3 regions of the Aminobacter sp. BA135 genome follow, and region 2 is predicted to be linked to each of the others. Evidence: predicted binding sites of a transcription regulator. Region 2 holds the regulator's gene; each other region holds the start of a gene.
The links. Region 2 encodes LexA, which represses DNA repair genes until DNA is damaged. Its sites were predicted from a motif close to TGTTCNNNNTGTGTTCNG; they were not measured.

Region 1 (4,904 bases), 410 kb from region 2:
GCATACCGCATTGCCGATACCCGAAAGGGCCGGCCGCTCGATCGGCATCAGACGCAAACCGGCATAGCGCCTCCCGGGCGGGCGTGAGCCCCCATAGTGGCATCAGAGCCACAGGCGGTTAACCTTACCTGTTTATAACCTTCGCCACAGCCTGAGGTTCGTTGATCGCCTCTCTCTGCCCTCCGACAATCCCACCAAGCGAAGTTGAGTCGCGGCGGCGGGCACCGGACGGCTTGAGGCAAGGCATGCACACTGACATCGAAGCAACGGCCAACAAGCTCGCCTGCGACCCTCGCATCAGCGACTATGATTTCTGGCGTTCGCTTCGCAACATCAACAACGAGCTGTTCGAGATCGCCAACAACAACCGGCCGATCCCGATCGAGATGCTGCGCTGGCGAGTCATCCTGCGCCAGGCCCGCTCCAAGCGCGGCGTGGCCTGAGGCCTTACGCCGACCTTTCCCAAATCTTAAATTTTCGTCAGGTGCCGCGGCCTCGATAGTGCCGCCACAATCGGGGCCAAGCTAGTCCTCGCTGGCCTCGCATGCTTGCAGCGTCTTCGCCGACCTCACTGGCGATCCACTGGCGCATTCCGATGCCTCCCATGAGCCGCATCAAGCCGGAACGAGTGGTTCGTTTCGGGAGGGCGTAGCTGTGTCCAAAAAGGAGGACGAGACGATGATCCTGCCCAGACCTGTTTTTGCCCAGGCATTAGGCCTGACCGGGGCCGCCTTGCTGGCGCTGGCTACGCCCGGCTTCGCCGCTACCGCCGCGCAATCGACGACCAAGGCCTGCAGCGAACAATACCAGGCCGCCAAGACCGCCAACACGCTGAACGGCGAGAAGTGGCCGCAATTCCTGTCCAAATGCAGCGCCGCGATCAACAACAGCGCGACACCCACAACCATGCCCGCCAGCAAGGCCAAGCAAGCCTCGGTGCTGGCGCCCGCCAATACCAATACCTCCAAGACCACCAGGACCGCGGCCGTCTCAGGCACAACAGCCGGCCATCAGACCACCCAGCAGATCTGCAGCTCGCAATACCAGGCGGCAAAGGCCGCCGGCACGCTCAATGGCCAGAAATGGCCTGCCTTCCTGTCGAGCTGCAGCGCCAGCATCAAGAACGACAATGAGGACGCAAGCGCCGCGCCGCCAGAGCCCAGCCTTGCTTCGGTCAAGCCGGCGATGACGGCGACATCGGCCAACGGCAAGCCGCTGACGGCGGGCGAAGTTGCCTTCCGCCAGCGTATCCATGAATGCTCGACCGAGTGGCAGAGCGAAAAACAGGCAGGCACCCTGCCGTCAGGCGCCAGGTGGACGCAGTTCTGGAGCCAGTGCAACACCAAGCTGAAGGCCCAGGGCTGAGGAGCGCCGAGCGATGAATGCACAGGACATCGTCAACACCGTCTCGTCGCGGCTGAAACTCGATCCGGCGGTCGCCGAAAAGGCCGTCGGCACCATCTTTTCGGTGCTCGAGCATGAGTCCGGCGGCGTCGCCAGTGCCGGCATCTTCACCAGGATCGCCGGCGCCGGCGAGCTCGCCCACAGCTACGACGTGATGGCCGGCTCCGACGGCAGCGGCGGTCTCGTCGGTTCGCTGACGTCTCTGCTCGGCGCCTCGTTCGACGAAAAGGCCGGCGCCATGGTCAACGGCATCGCGCAATTGCGCTCGCTCGGCCTCGACATGACCCAGATCGAACAGGCCGGTGAAACGCTGCTCACCGAAGCCAGGGACGCAGCCGGCCCCAAGGCCGTCAGCGGCTTGATCGACGCGGTGCCGGCGCTGAAGGGGCATTTCGGGCTTTAGGGCTTGATCCCGAAACCGGGAGCCGGTCGGATCAATGTTCCGGCTCCAGGCCGCTCAGCAGAAAAGCCCGCGCCGTCAGGCGCGGGCTTTTCGTAGATCAGACTGCGTCGTTGTCGCCGCCCTCGGTTCAGGCGAGCTTTTCCTTGAAGAAGCCGACTGTCCGCCCCCAGGCGAGTTCCGCCGCCGCCTTGTCGTAGCGGGCTTCCGAGGTGTCGTTGTTGAAGGCGTGCTGGGCGCCGTCATAGACGAACAGCTGGAACTCCTTGCCGGCCTTTTCCAGTGCAGCTTTGTAGGCGTCGATGCCGGCGTTGATGCGGTCGTCCTTCCCCGCATAATGCAGCATCAGCGCCGCCTTGATCTTGGCGATATCGGCCTCGTCCTTCGGCTGGGAGCCATAATAGGCAACGCCGGCGGCGAGATCGGGCGCGTTGACGGCCAGCGCGTTGACGGTTCCGCCACCCCAGCAGAAGCCCATAGCGCCAACCTTGCCGTTGCCGCCTTCATGGCCCTTCAGGAACGCCACCGTTGCCACGCCATTGGCCACGGTCTGCGCCGCATCGAGCTGGCCGAACATTTCGCGTGCCTTTTCCTCATCCGCCGGCGTGCCGCCGAGCGGCGACAGATAATCGGGCGCCAGCGCCACGAAGCCTTCCAGTGCTACCCGCCGCGCCACGTCGCGGATATGCGGGTTGAGGCCCCTGTTCTCATGAATGACGATGACAGTCGGCAGCTTGCCTGTGGCGTCGGCTGGACGGACGAGATAGCCCTTCATTTCTCCCGCGCCGCCGGGATAGGTGATGTCCTCAGCCTTCAGCCGCTTGTCGTCGTCGGCGACGATCGCCGCCCGCGCCTGGTTGGCCGTAAGCAACGGCACGATCGCCGCCGCGGCAGCGCCCGAGCCGGCAAGCCTGGTCAGCTTCTCCATGAAGCCGCGCCGGTCGAGTGTCAGGTGGGTGTATTCGTCATAGGCGTCGATCATCGCCTGGGTAATGGCAGGTGGTGTCATCTCTCGCTCCCTGTCTGGTTCCGAGGCCGGGAGTTTAACGTATGCAAATGTAGTTGGTTTCACTGTTGCGTGATCGCCGCAGCCACGAAAAAGCGCCCGCGCGAGGTCGGCGCGGGCGCTTCGACAAGCGCTCAGTCTTCGCTTTCCATGAAGCGGATGCGGTTGCCGAACGGGTCGATCACCTGGCACTCCAGCCCCCAGTCCTGCCGCTCCAGGCCTGGGCGGTTGTACTTGTAGTTCTTGGCAATCAGCCCCTTCTGGAACGCCTCGACGCCCTTCATGTAGCAGACAGCCGTCGCAGCCGGGCTGGCGTCGCCCGAATGCTCCGACAGATGCAGCCTCAAGTCGCCGCGTGACACCTGGCAATAGAGCGGTGCGCCGGGGTGGAAGCGGTGCTCCCAGTCGATGCTGCAGTCGAGGAAACCCTCGTAAAAGCCCCTCGCCTTGTCTTCGTCGAATATGCGGAAGATCGGCACCGGCTGGGTGAAACTCACCGCAGCGGCTGTCGGCTCTTCCGCCTTCTCGAGCTTGCTCGACAGGATGTTCCAGGTCTCCACGCCGAATTGCCTGGCGACGATCTCGAGCGCCTCGCTGTGGCTGACTTCGAGATTCTTCTGGGCAAGCGCCTCGCGCATGGCCTTCGCCATCGCCTTTGCGTCACGATAGGTTCGCATGATCTTCCGATCCTCTGGTTGTGGCGAGAAATCCCATCAGTGCCCGCATTGCCGATGCTCTCACCATCCCATGGGATCAGGTGACGGAAGCGTCCGATGTGTTCGCCATACCCCCGGAGGGCGCGGACTGCCGGCCACATCAAGCCGTCAGCCACGCTAGCAAAGCGCCTGCGGCAGGGTCAACACCGCTCGCTTTTCCCGGCAAAACCAGAACAAAACAGAGACACTTCTGGCCTTTCCGCCCCGAATCACTACATTCGGGGCAAATGTCAGACTTTCCGGACGACATGCCCTTTTTCGACGAGCCCGGCGGGATGGCGCCCCGGGCCGCTAGCACGCCTGCGCCCAGCGGTATCGCTGCGCGCGCCATGGCCGCGCGCCAGGCGCCGTCAGCGCCCGATTACCTCAACGGCCTGAACCCCGAGCAGCGCCAGGCTGTCGAGACCACCGAAGGCCCGGTTCTGGTGCTCGCCGGCGCCGGTACCGGCAAGACGCGCGTGCTCACCACCCGCATCGCCCATATCCTCAGCCAGGGCCGCGCCTACCCCAGCCAGATTCTCGCCGTCACCTTTACCAACAAGGCGGCGCGCGAGATGAAGCAGCGCATCGGCCACCTTGTCGGCGAAGCGGTCGAGGGCATGCCGTGGCTCGGCACCTTCCATTCGATCGGCGTCAAGATGCTGCGCCGCCATGCCGAACTGGCAGGGCTGCGCTCCGACTTCACCATCCTCGACACCGACGACGTCATCCGCCTGATCAAGCAGTTGATCCAGGCCGAGGGCCTCGACGACAAGCGCTGGCCGGCGCGCCAGTTCGCCATGATGATCGACGGCTGGAAGAACAAGGGCCTCGGTCCAGCCGAGATCCCCGAGGGCGACGCCCGCTCCTTTGCCAACGGCAAGGGTCGCGAGCTCTACAAGGCCTATCAGGACCGGCTGCAGACGCTGAACGCCTGCGACTTCGGCGACCTGTTGTGTCATCCGATCCGCATCTTCCGCGCCTACCCTGATGTGCTCAAGGAATACCACAAGCGCTTCAAATACATTCTGGTCGACGAGTACCAGGACACCAACACCGCGCAATATATGTGGCTGCGGCTCCTGGCCCAGGAAACCGGTGGTCCGGGGCAGAAGAATGTCTGTTGCGTCGGCGACGACGACCAGTCGATCTATGGCTGGCGCGGCGCCGAGGTCGACAACATCCTGCGCTTCGACAAGGATTTCCCCGGCGCCGTCGTCATCCGGCTCGAGCGCAACTACCGCTCGACCGCGCACATACTGGGCGCCGCCGCCCACCTCATCGCCCACAATGAGGGCCGTTTCGGCAAGACGCTGTTCACCGAACGCAATGATCCCGAAGACGGCAAGGTCAATGTCCATGCCGCCTGGGATTCCGAGGAGGAAGCCCGCGCCGTCGG
Region 2 (4,904 bases):
GGTGCCGGCAGACCGGCTGCTGGTCGGCGAAAGCGGCATCTTCACCCATGCCGATTGCCTGCGTCTGGAGAAATCCGGCATCTCCAGTTTCCTCGTCGGCGAAAGCCTGATGCGGCAGGCCGACGTGACCTCGGCGACGCGTGCGCTGCTCGATGGCGCAGCCCTGGCAAGCGCCTGACATGGCAACCACCCTCACCCATATCGGCGCCACCGGCGAGGCCAACATGGTCGATGTCGGCGACAAGGCCGAGACAACACGCACGGCAATTGCCGAAGGCCATGTCGTCATGCGTCCGGAAACGCTTGATCTGATCCTGTCGGGCAACGCCAAGAAGGGCGACGTGCTCGGCACCGCCCGCATTGCCGGCATCATGGCGGCCAAACGCACGCATGAGCTCGTGCCGCTCTGCCATCCCATTCTTTTGACCAAGGTTTCGGTCGAGATCGAGCCAGATGAGGCGCTGCCCGGCCTGCACGTCACGGCGCTTGCCCGCGTCACCGGCAAGACCGGCGTCGAGATGGAAGCGCTGACGGCTGCCTCGGTCGCCTGCCTTACCATCTACGACATGGCCAAGGCCGCCGACCGCGGCATGGTGATCTCCGGCATCCGATTGGTCGAGAAGACCGGCGGCAAGTCGGGCGACTACAAGGCTGCCGAATAGATGGCGCTGCTGCCCGTCGCCGACGCCCTGGCGCGCCTGCTCGACGCTGCCGAACCACGCGGCACGGAAACTGTCGGCCTTGCCCAGGCATCGGGCCGCGTGCTGTCGGCTCCACTACACGCCCTGCGCACCCAGCCGCCCTTTGACGCCTCCGCCATGGATGGCTACGCCGTCCAGGCCGCCGACATCGCTTCACTGCCGGCGCAGCTCAAGGTCATCGGCCAGGCACCCGCCGGCAAGCAGTTCACGGGCACCGTCGGGGCGGGCGAGTGCGTCCGCATCTTCACCGGCGCACCGGTGCCTGAGGGCGCGGATACCGTCGTCATTCAGGAAAACGTTCGCGATATCGGCAATGGCGAGATCGCGGTGCTCGAGCCAACGCTTGCTGGCCGTAACATCCGCGCCAGGGGCCTCGACTTCAAGCAGGGTGACCTCATCCTTGATGCAGGACGTGTGCTCGACCCGGCTGCGCTCTCGCTGATCGCAGCTGCCAATCATCCCAGCGTCGAAGTGCTGCGGGCGCCCCTGGTCGCCATCATCGCCACCGGCGACGAGCTGTTGCCGCCGGGCAGCAATCCCGGGCCCGACCAGATCATCGCCTCCAACGCCTATGGCGTCGCGGCGATCGTTCAGTCGGTTGGCGCGCGCGTGCTCAATCTCGGCATCGCCGCCGACCGCACCGAGGCAATCTCCGCACTGGTCGCCAAGGCGCTCGCCGCCGACGCCGATGTGATCGTCACGCTGGGCGGCGCTTCGGTCGGCGACCACGACCTCGTTCACCGTGTCCTGACCGATCTCGGCATGGATCTCAACTTCTGGAAGATCGCGATGCGCCCGGGCAAGCCGCTGATGTTCGGCCGGCTCGGCGACAGCCGCTGCGTCGGCCTGCCGGGCAATCCGGTCGCCAGCCTGATCTGCTCGCAGATTTTCCTGAAACCTCTGCTGGCGAAGCTTGGCGGCCGCCCTTATTCGCCCGATATGCGCAACGGCATTCTCGACATGGCAATGGCGGCCAACGACCTGCGCCAGGACTTTGTCCGCGCGATTGCGCGCGAGACCGCTGAGGGTCTCGTCGTCACACCCTACCTGATCCAGGACTCTTCGATGCTGCGCACGCTGGCCGACGCCAACTGCGCCATCGTGCGGGTGCCCTTCGCGCCTGCAGTCGAAGCCGGCAGCGCCTGCCAGGTGATGATGTTGCGCTGAGCAGCACCTTCCACCCTTCACGAAATATCAACAGTTGCGGAACACAACTGGAACAGATAGTGTTTGTTCTGGGTTTGTTTTTCTTCTGATTCCTCGGGGGTGGCGATGCTGACGCGCAAACAACACGAGCTTTTGCTATTCATCCACGAGCGGCTGAAGGAAGCGGGTATTCCGCCGTCCTTCGACGAGATGAAGGAAGCACTCGACCTCGCCTCCAAGTCCGGCATCCATCGCCTGATCACGGCGCTCGAAGAACGCGGCTTCATCAGACGCCTGCCCAACCGGGCGCGCGCGCTTGAAGTGCTGCGCCTGCCCGATTCGATCGCGCCTGGCCTCAACGCAGCGAAGAAGTTCTCGCCCAGCGTCATCGAGGGTAGCCTCGGCCGCAAACCCGAGCCGTCACGCAGCATGTCGGCCGGCAATGACGACGATGTTGCTTCGGCGGTTGCCATTCCCGTCATGGGACGCATCGCTGCCGGTGTGCCTATCGACGCCATCCAGCACAAGACGCATTCGATTTCGGTGCCGCCAGACATGATCATGGGCGGCGAGCATTACGCGCTCGAGGTCAAGGGCGACTCGATGATCGAGGCCGGCATCTTCGACGGCGACACTGTGGTCATCCGCAGCTCGACCACGGCCAATCCCGGTGAGATCATCGTCGCCCTCGTCGACGACGAAGAAGCGACGCTCAAGCGTTTCCGCCGCAAGGGTGCCTCGATCGCTCTTGAGGCCGCCAATCCGGCCTATGAAACCCGCATCTTCGGACCCGACAGGGTCAAGGTGCAGGGCAAGCTTGTCGGCCTGATCCGCCGCTATTGATTGCCGGGGCTGCGTTCCGCCACCTCGGCCTGTCCATACTGCTGCAATCTGTATAAGCCGGACCTGCCCTGTTGCTATCGTGCCGTATCTGACGGCTCTGCGACGGCGGGTACAGATCTCGGACTCACCGTGTGGCCGCAGTCGGCGCTTTTGGGTGCGCCTTGGTTGCCCCGGCAGGTGTCTTCGGGGGCATCTCCGTTCGCTTGTAGGGTGGCAGGCCCCTCGCCTCGCGCGAAAATTGGCGCTGCGCATGCCACGGGCGGTACGGTTCCGCCACAGCGTGGCGTATCTCGACCGCCTGATCTATGCCAACCGCCTCGGCTGTGATGAATATCGACGCACTGCCAAGGCGCGCCAGCTCGCGTTTGGTGAGCACGGTCACGCCGGGGCAGACGTCGCTTGCCGTGGCATCGTCGACGACGATGAGATCCGCGTTGTCGCAGGCTCGTGCAGCGGCGCTCGCATTCGCCGCATGAACGATCCGTGCACCCTCCGATTGCTGAACCGTGCACAGCCCGCTGTCACATACGAAGGCGTCCGCGCCGGCGGCGTTTAGCTCTCCAGATACTGGTTTGCCGGGTATCGTACCGGCGACATCTGCCTCGGCTGCTGGCTGTGAGCCGGTCTCGCTGGGCATACGGACAGTCCCGTTCGTTGCATTCGCCGCCGAACGGGCCGGGGTGATGAGTGTTTCCGACGCCAGCGCGCGCTGCCAGTTGTCGACGGTGAACTGGTTCGGCCGGACGCGATTGACGGCCAGTTTGCCATCGCCGACCGGGACGCCGACGAGGCGGCCATCTTCCGAAACGAGAACGTTGGGCGTTTCCGTTTCCACGACCGTCAGCAGCCCAAGGGCCGCGAATGGCAGTGCGGCGGCGCGCAGCCAGGTCGTTGCCGTCGACGCGATGACGAGTGCTGCAGTGAGCAACAATACCGCATGTGACGAGACAAGGCCGACCGCATCGACCGGCGAGCGCTCGGAGAACCAGGTGGCGATGCCAATCATTGCCTTCAGGCCGAAGCCCATCGTGTCGAGGAAGGGGCCGTCGAGTCCAAGCGGCATGAAGATGCCAGCCATGACGGCAAAGGGCATGACAAGGACAGACACAAACGGGCTGACTGCCAGATTGGCGAACAGACTGAGGGGCGAGACACGTTGGAAATGCCATGCACCCAAAACGCTGGTCGCGAGCCCGGCAATCACCGACGTCGCGGCGAGACCTATAGCAACTGTCGCAAGCCAGCGCCAGATTTTGGACGGCAGCGATCTCTGACCGACCGGCAGCGCCTGCTCCTCCCGCCGGTCCGACCACCAGGCATATGCGCCAACGAGGGCTGCCGTTGCGGCGAACGACATCTGGAAGCTCGGCCCGACGACTTCGTGGGGCGAGATCATGATCACGAGGACGGCCGAGATCGCCAGGTTGCGCATGGTGAGTGCTGCGCGGTCGAACAGCACGGCCGTCAGCATCACCGCCAGCATGATGAAGCTGCGTTGCGCCGCGACCTCGGCGCCTGAAATGAACAGATAGCCGCCGGTGGCGAGCAGTGCTGCGCCTGCCGCGTACTTCTTGACCGGCCGGTGCGAGGTGAAGCCGGGAAAGGCGGCGAAGCATAGCCGCATCAAAAGCATGACCGTGCCTGCGACCATCGCCATGTGCAGACCCGAGATCGAGATGATGTGGTAGAGCCCGGTACGCCGCAGCGCCTCGTTGACATCCTCGGGAATGCCGCCGCTCACGCCGACGACCAGGGCAGCCGCGATTTCGCCCTCCGGACCGCCAATGCGGTCGCGAATGCGCTGGGCAATCTTCTGGCGCACATTCTCGATCGACGCGAATGCACGATTACTGGCCGACAGCGGCTGGGTGGTTGCAGCAAACTCTGGGCCTTTCATGAAAAACCCGCTGGCGCCGATGCCGTCGAAATAGCTTTCGAAGGAAAAATCATAGCTGCCCGGCCGCACAGGCCCGGACGGCGGCATCAGCCTGACATACCCCGTCAGCTCGGACCCCGCCATGACGCCGTCAGGAAGCTTGCGGGCAACGAGCCGCACCCGATCGGGCGTGTAACGCAAGACCGGGCGGGCGGTCGCCAGAACGTCGAGCGTCAGCCGCACCCTGCCCTTGTCCAGATTGTTGATCTCGACGACGCGCCCGGTGATGGCGGTCGAGATCTCGGCGCCCAGCATCTTCGTAGCCATGCGTTCCGTCT
Region 3 (4,904 bases), 1.5 Mb from region 2:
CTGCGCCGCCGAGCAGCCGGGCCGTGGCGCTTGCCGCGCTGGCAGCCACGGGAGCGACCGCATCCGTCGCCTCCGATGATCCGTGGTCCGGCCTCACCGGCTACGCCCATTTCAACCCGCTGGCGCGGCGCGCGACTTTGTCGTTCGGCGGCGCCGACATCGTCGCCCACATCACGGCGCGGCCGGACGGGCGGTTCGACGTCCGGCCGGATGGCGGCGAGGCCTTCGTGCTTGCGGCCGGTGCCAGCGATGCGGGCGCGACAGTGGCGGCATGGCCCGGCCATGTCACGGTGTTCGAAGGTGGCCGCTCCTTCGACTTCGCCATCAGCGATCCGTTCGCCCGGGCCGCCGAGATCGGCGAAGGCACGTCGAGCATGCGCGCGCCGATGCCGGGGCTGGTCAAGCTCGTTCGCGCGACAAAGGGTGACAAGGTGGCAAAGGGCCAGCCGCTTCTTGTGCTCGAAGCGATGAAGATGGAGCACACCATCACCGCCACTCATGATGGGGTGATCAGCGAAATCGCCGTCGAGGGCGCGCAGGTCACCGACGGAACCGTTCTGGTGCGCTTCGAAGACTGACACGAGCCCTGCTGTTGGCGCATGCCAGACCAGCCCGAAAATCCGTATCGGATTCCGGGCTGGTGCCGTATTGCTGCGATGCAGCAAACATGGACAGGCAAGCGCAGTGACCAACATCAGCAACAGTGATGCCCTCCCGCATCGCCAGTACGAGGACGTTCTGGCCCTGCTCACCGGCACCATGATGGTGGCGCTCGGGCTGGTGCTCTACACCAGTGCCGGGCTGATCACCGGCAGCTCGGCCGGACTGGCGCTGCTTGTCCAATACGCCACCGGCTATGGCTTCGGCGCGATCTTCTTCGTCATCAACCTGCCGTTCTATTATCTCGCCGTGAAGCGCCTGGGCTGGCCGTTCGCGCTGCGCACCTTTGCCGCCGTGGCGCTGATTTCACTGCTGTCGCGGCTGGTGCCCGACTGGATCGGCATCGGCCATCTCAACCCGCTTTACGCGGCGATAGCGGGCGGCGGCCTGATGGGCATGGGCCTTCTGGTGCTGTTCCGCCATCGTGCCGGCCTCGGCGGCTTCAACATCCTGGCGCTCTACCTGCAGGACAATCATGGCATCCGCGCCGGCTATTTCCAGCTCGCGGTCGACCTCGTCATCCTCGTCGTGTCGCTGTTTTATCTCGAGCTCGACAAGATCGCGCTTTCGGTTCTGGGTGCTGCGGTGCTCAACCTGATCATCGCCATCAACCATCGCCCCGGCCGTTATGTCGGCATGAGCTGAAACGCAAAAGCCGCGCCAGAAGGCGCGGCCCTATTGCGTGCGACAGCTATGCCGGATCAGCCGGCGCTCGGCTGCTTGGTCTTCCTGAGATAGGGCAGCACGCGCTCGAACGAGCCGAAGCGCTTGATTGCGTCCTCGTCGGAGACGGCTGCCGTGACGATGACGTCGTCGCCCTGCTTCCACTGCACCGGCGTTGCCACCTGGTATTTGGCGGTCAGCTGGATCGAATCCAGCGCGCGCAGGATCTCGTCGAAGTTGCGCCCCGTCGACATCGGATAGGTCAGGGTCAACTTGACCTTCTTGTCGGGGCCAATGACGAACACCGAGCGCACGGTGGCGTTGTCGGCCGGGGTGCGGCCTTCCGAGCTGTCGCCGGCCGTCGCCGGCAGCATGTCGAAAAGCTTGGCAATGGCCAGCGTCGGGTCGCCGATCATCGGATAGTCGACCTTGTTGCCCGACAGCGTCTCGATGTCGGCCTTCCACTTGTGGTGGTTCTCGACCGGATCGACCGAAATGCCGATGATCTTGGCATTGCGCTTGGCAAAGTCGGCCTTCAGCCCGGCCATGTAGCCGAGTTCGGTGGTGCAGACGGGCGTGAAATCCTTTGGGTGCGAAAACAGCACGGCATAACCGTCACCGATCCAGTCGTGGAAGCTGATTGCGCCTTCCGTGGTGTCGGCCTTGAAATCCGGGGCAGTATCGTTGATGCGAAGGCTCATTGTCGGTTCCTCCTGAATGCGATGCACACGGCTTGCGCCGGCCACAATGGCCTGATCCTGGCGTCCGTGTGCGAAAACGCCATTTTGCGCCAAGCGCGTGAAAACGACAATGGCCGGGACGTGCCCGGCCATTGAATGCATCTCTGTGGCTTACTGCCACAATGGCCGGGACGTGCCCGGCCATTGAATGCGTCCAGACGGCTTACTGCTTGATCGGCGCGTATTTGCCGTCGTGCCACTGGTTGATGTCATAGCTGGCGTTCTTGAGATCGCCCTTCTCGTCGAAGACGACATCGCCGACGACGGTGCTGATCGGCTTGCCGTCCTTGAGCGCCTCGGCGACCTTCATCGGGTCATCGGTGCCGGCACGCTCGATGCCCTGGGCGAAAGCCTGGATGGTGGCGTAGGAGAACAGAGTGAAGCCTTCCGGCACGAAACCGCCGGCCTTGATCTTCTCGACAGCTTCCTTGGCCTCGGGCTTGGCCTGCGGGTCGGAGGGGAACACGAACAGCGTGCCCTCGCCGGCCGGGCCGGCGATCTGCCAGAACTCGGGCGAAGCGATCGAGTCGGGCATGATCAGCTGATACTTGAAGTTCTGCTCGGCCGACTGGCGCAGGATGAGGCCGGCCTCGGGGTGGTAGCCGCCGAAATAGACGACGTCGGCCTTGAGCTCCTTGAGCTTGGTGACCAGCGCCGAATAATCCTTCTCGCCGGCATTGATGCCTTCATAGAGAACTTCGGTCAGGCCACCGGCATTCATCGTCGCCTTGACGGCGTCGGCGACACCCTGGCCGTAGGCGCTCTTGTCGTGCAGCACGACGACGTTCTTGCCCTTGTACGTCTCGGCGATCCACGGGCCGATGAAGGCGCCCTGGGCGTCGTCACGCGTGTAGAGACGCATGATCGTCGGCCAGCCCTTCTTGGCGGCGTCGTCGGTCAAGACCGGGTTCGAGGATGCCGGCGACATCATCAGCGCGCCGCTCTCGGCATAGACGGCGGAGGCCGGGATGCTCGAGCCCGAGCAGGCGTGGCCGTCGATGAACTTGATGCCGTTGGCAACGATGCGGTTGGCCACCGAAACCGCCTGCTTGGGATCGCAGACGTCGTCTTCGATCGACAGCTTGAGCTGGCGCCCGAGAACGCCGCCCTTTTCGTTGATCGCCTTGACGGCGGCTTCCGCACCTTGCTTGAACTGGTCGCCGATATTGGCGAGCTGGCCGGTCATCGGGCCGGCTACGGCAATGCCGATATCCTGCGCGTAGGCAGCGCCTGCGCTGAGCGACAGGCCGACAAGTGCCGCGCCAAATGTACGTTTCAAATGCATTGTTACCCTCCCTGGGACGCTCCGGCTTCCCCGGATCACGTCATGCGTGCAATCGCCGAAAGCTGTCATTGCGACCGGGACTTGTCTTGGCGCATCGGCGTCAGGATGTTGTGCCTGCAAACGGGGCGGCGGGCAATGCGGTGGCCGAACGATGCTGCCACGCCATGGGGTCAAAACAAAAAGGCCGCGCCGATCTTGTGTGATCGGTCACGGCCTTTTTCGTGGAGAGCGCCGCGAGCATCTTCGGCCCGTCGGACATTCGCCTGCCCTGTCTAACTCGGTCCAGCTGGTGATGAGACATGCTGGAGGTCATGTCCCTGGCACATCTTGCTCGTCCTTCAAGCAGTGCGCTCTTGTGATTGGGGGCTGCCATCCCGGCGCCCCGGCTCTTCCCCCGAAGAAGCTTGATCAGTGCATCGTCATCCATTCGCGCGCTTCGCGCAGCGCCTTGACGATGTCTAGCTTGGACATCGTGCCGGAGAGCTCCGAGCGCAGGGCGGCCGCCCGGGCCGAACCCTTGATCGCGGCGATGTTGAACCATTTGTGGGCGGCAACCACGTCGACCTCGCAGTCGCGGCCGGTCGCATACATCATGCCGAGTTCGAGAAGAATGTCGGCCTGAGCGGTGGTTCCCATCGCGCCGAAGCCAGCGTCAAAGATTTCGAAACGTGCCATTTTCTTATCCCCTGCCTGTCTCCTGAGAGCCGGCCCGCTGGTAGTCAGGAGCTGCCCTTTCGATGCTTCCGAGAATGCCGGGGAGCCTTGAATCCGCCGTTAAATGGCTTGCTTAACTCGAAGAAAACAAACTGAAAACAAAGGGTAAAGCTCGGAATTCATTAAGGATAGGAGTCCTTGCGGCGGCTGGAATTTGAAGAAAATGCGATGAAAATTCTCAAGTCGCCGGATAAGTCTTTGATAACCACGCGGCACATTGATCGATAGCCAGGGATGAACTTCGGCACCCGGATGGCGCTTTTCGGCGGTCTCAAAAAGGCTCAAAACTTACCCAGCGGCACCACTTTCGTTTTGCCGACGGCTGCATTACGCTTACGTTTGCGTAAACGTCAGGCAGGGAGAGTGCCTGTGGGCGACAATTCAACCGGGAGGACTTCAATGCTTCGCAAGATGAGCCTGGCCATCGCGGCCACCCTGATGATGGCGGGTGCGGCCTATGCCGATCCGATCGAAGGCAACTGGAAGACGGAAGCCGGATCGACTGCCGCGATCACGCCCTGCGGCGGCGGCTTCTGCATCACGCTGAAGGACGGCAAGCACGCCGGCAAGAAGATCGGCACGTTCAATGCCAATGGCGGCACCTATGCCGGCAAGATCACCGATCCGGCCAATGACAAGACCTACACCGGCAAGGCTTCGGTCGCAGGCTCGACGCTCAAGATGAGCGGCTGCGTGCTCGGCGGCCTGATCTGCAAGACGCAGAACTGGAAGAAACTGTAAGGCGACCAGGAAATAGTCGTCAGAATTCGAGGGGAGGCAGTGCCGGCAGGCGCTGCCTCCCCTGTTCGTTTGCGCGCTGTCTGCGCGTTCAGGCCCTGGCG

Region 1: a site for LexA is predicted at 3,696-3,713, ahead of SLT36_RS12955 (ATP-dependent helicase). Genes of this name have one in related genera too.
Region 3: a site for LexA is predicted at 4,146-4,163, ahead of SLT36_RS22295 (sel1 repeat family protein). Genes of this name have one in related genera too.

Annotation. Positions count from the first base shown of each region.
Region 1 is NZ_CP139572.1:2,680,724-2,685,627, reverse strand. Features, by position in the region: gene SLT36_RS12985 (thioesterase family protein) at 1-67, shown strand, start outside; gene SLT36_RS12980 (hypothetical protein) at 246-443, shown strand; gene SLT36_RS12975 (hypothetical protein) at 655-1,365, shown strand; gene SLT36_RS12970 (hypothetical protein) at 1,379-1,807, shown strand; gene SLT36_RS12965 (dienelactone hydrolase family protein) at 1,935-2,813, opposite strand; gene SLT36_RS12960 (glyoxalase superfamily protein) at 2,945-3,487, opposite strand; gene SLT36_RS12955 (ATP-dependent helicase) at 3,754-4,904, shown strand, end outside.
Region 2 is NZ_CP139572.1:3,092,537-3,097,440, reverse strand. Features, by position in the region: gene trpC (indole-3-glycerol phosphate synthase TrpC) at 1-178, shown strand, start outside; gene moaC (cyclic pyranopterin monophosphate synthase MoaC) at 180-662, shown strand; gene SLT36_RS15035 (molybdopterin molybdotransferase MoeA) at 663-1,868, shown strand; gene lexA (transcriptional repressor LexA) at 1,974-2,690, shown strand; gene SLT36_RS15025 (ComEC/Rec2 family competence protein) at 2,815-4,904, opposite strand, start outside.
Region 3 is NZ_CP139572.1:4,561,481-4,566,384, forward strand. Features, by position in the region: gene SLT36_RS22275 (acetyl/propionyl/methylcrotonyl-CoA carboxylase subunit alpha) at 1-578, shown strand, start outside; gene SLT36_RS22280 (YitT family protein) at 685-1,305, shown strand; gene SLT36_RS22285 (peroxiredoxin) at 1,362-2,024, opposite strand; gene SLT36_RS22290 (ABC transporter substrate-binding protein) at 2,227-3,348, opposite strand; gene SLT36_RS22295 (sel1 repeat family protein) at 3,757-4,023, opposite strand; gene SLT36_RS22300 (DUF2147 domain-containing protein) at 4,462-4,803, shown strand; gene SLT36_RS22305 (glutathione S-transferase family protein) at 4,892-4,904, opposite strand, start outside.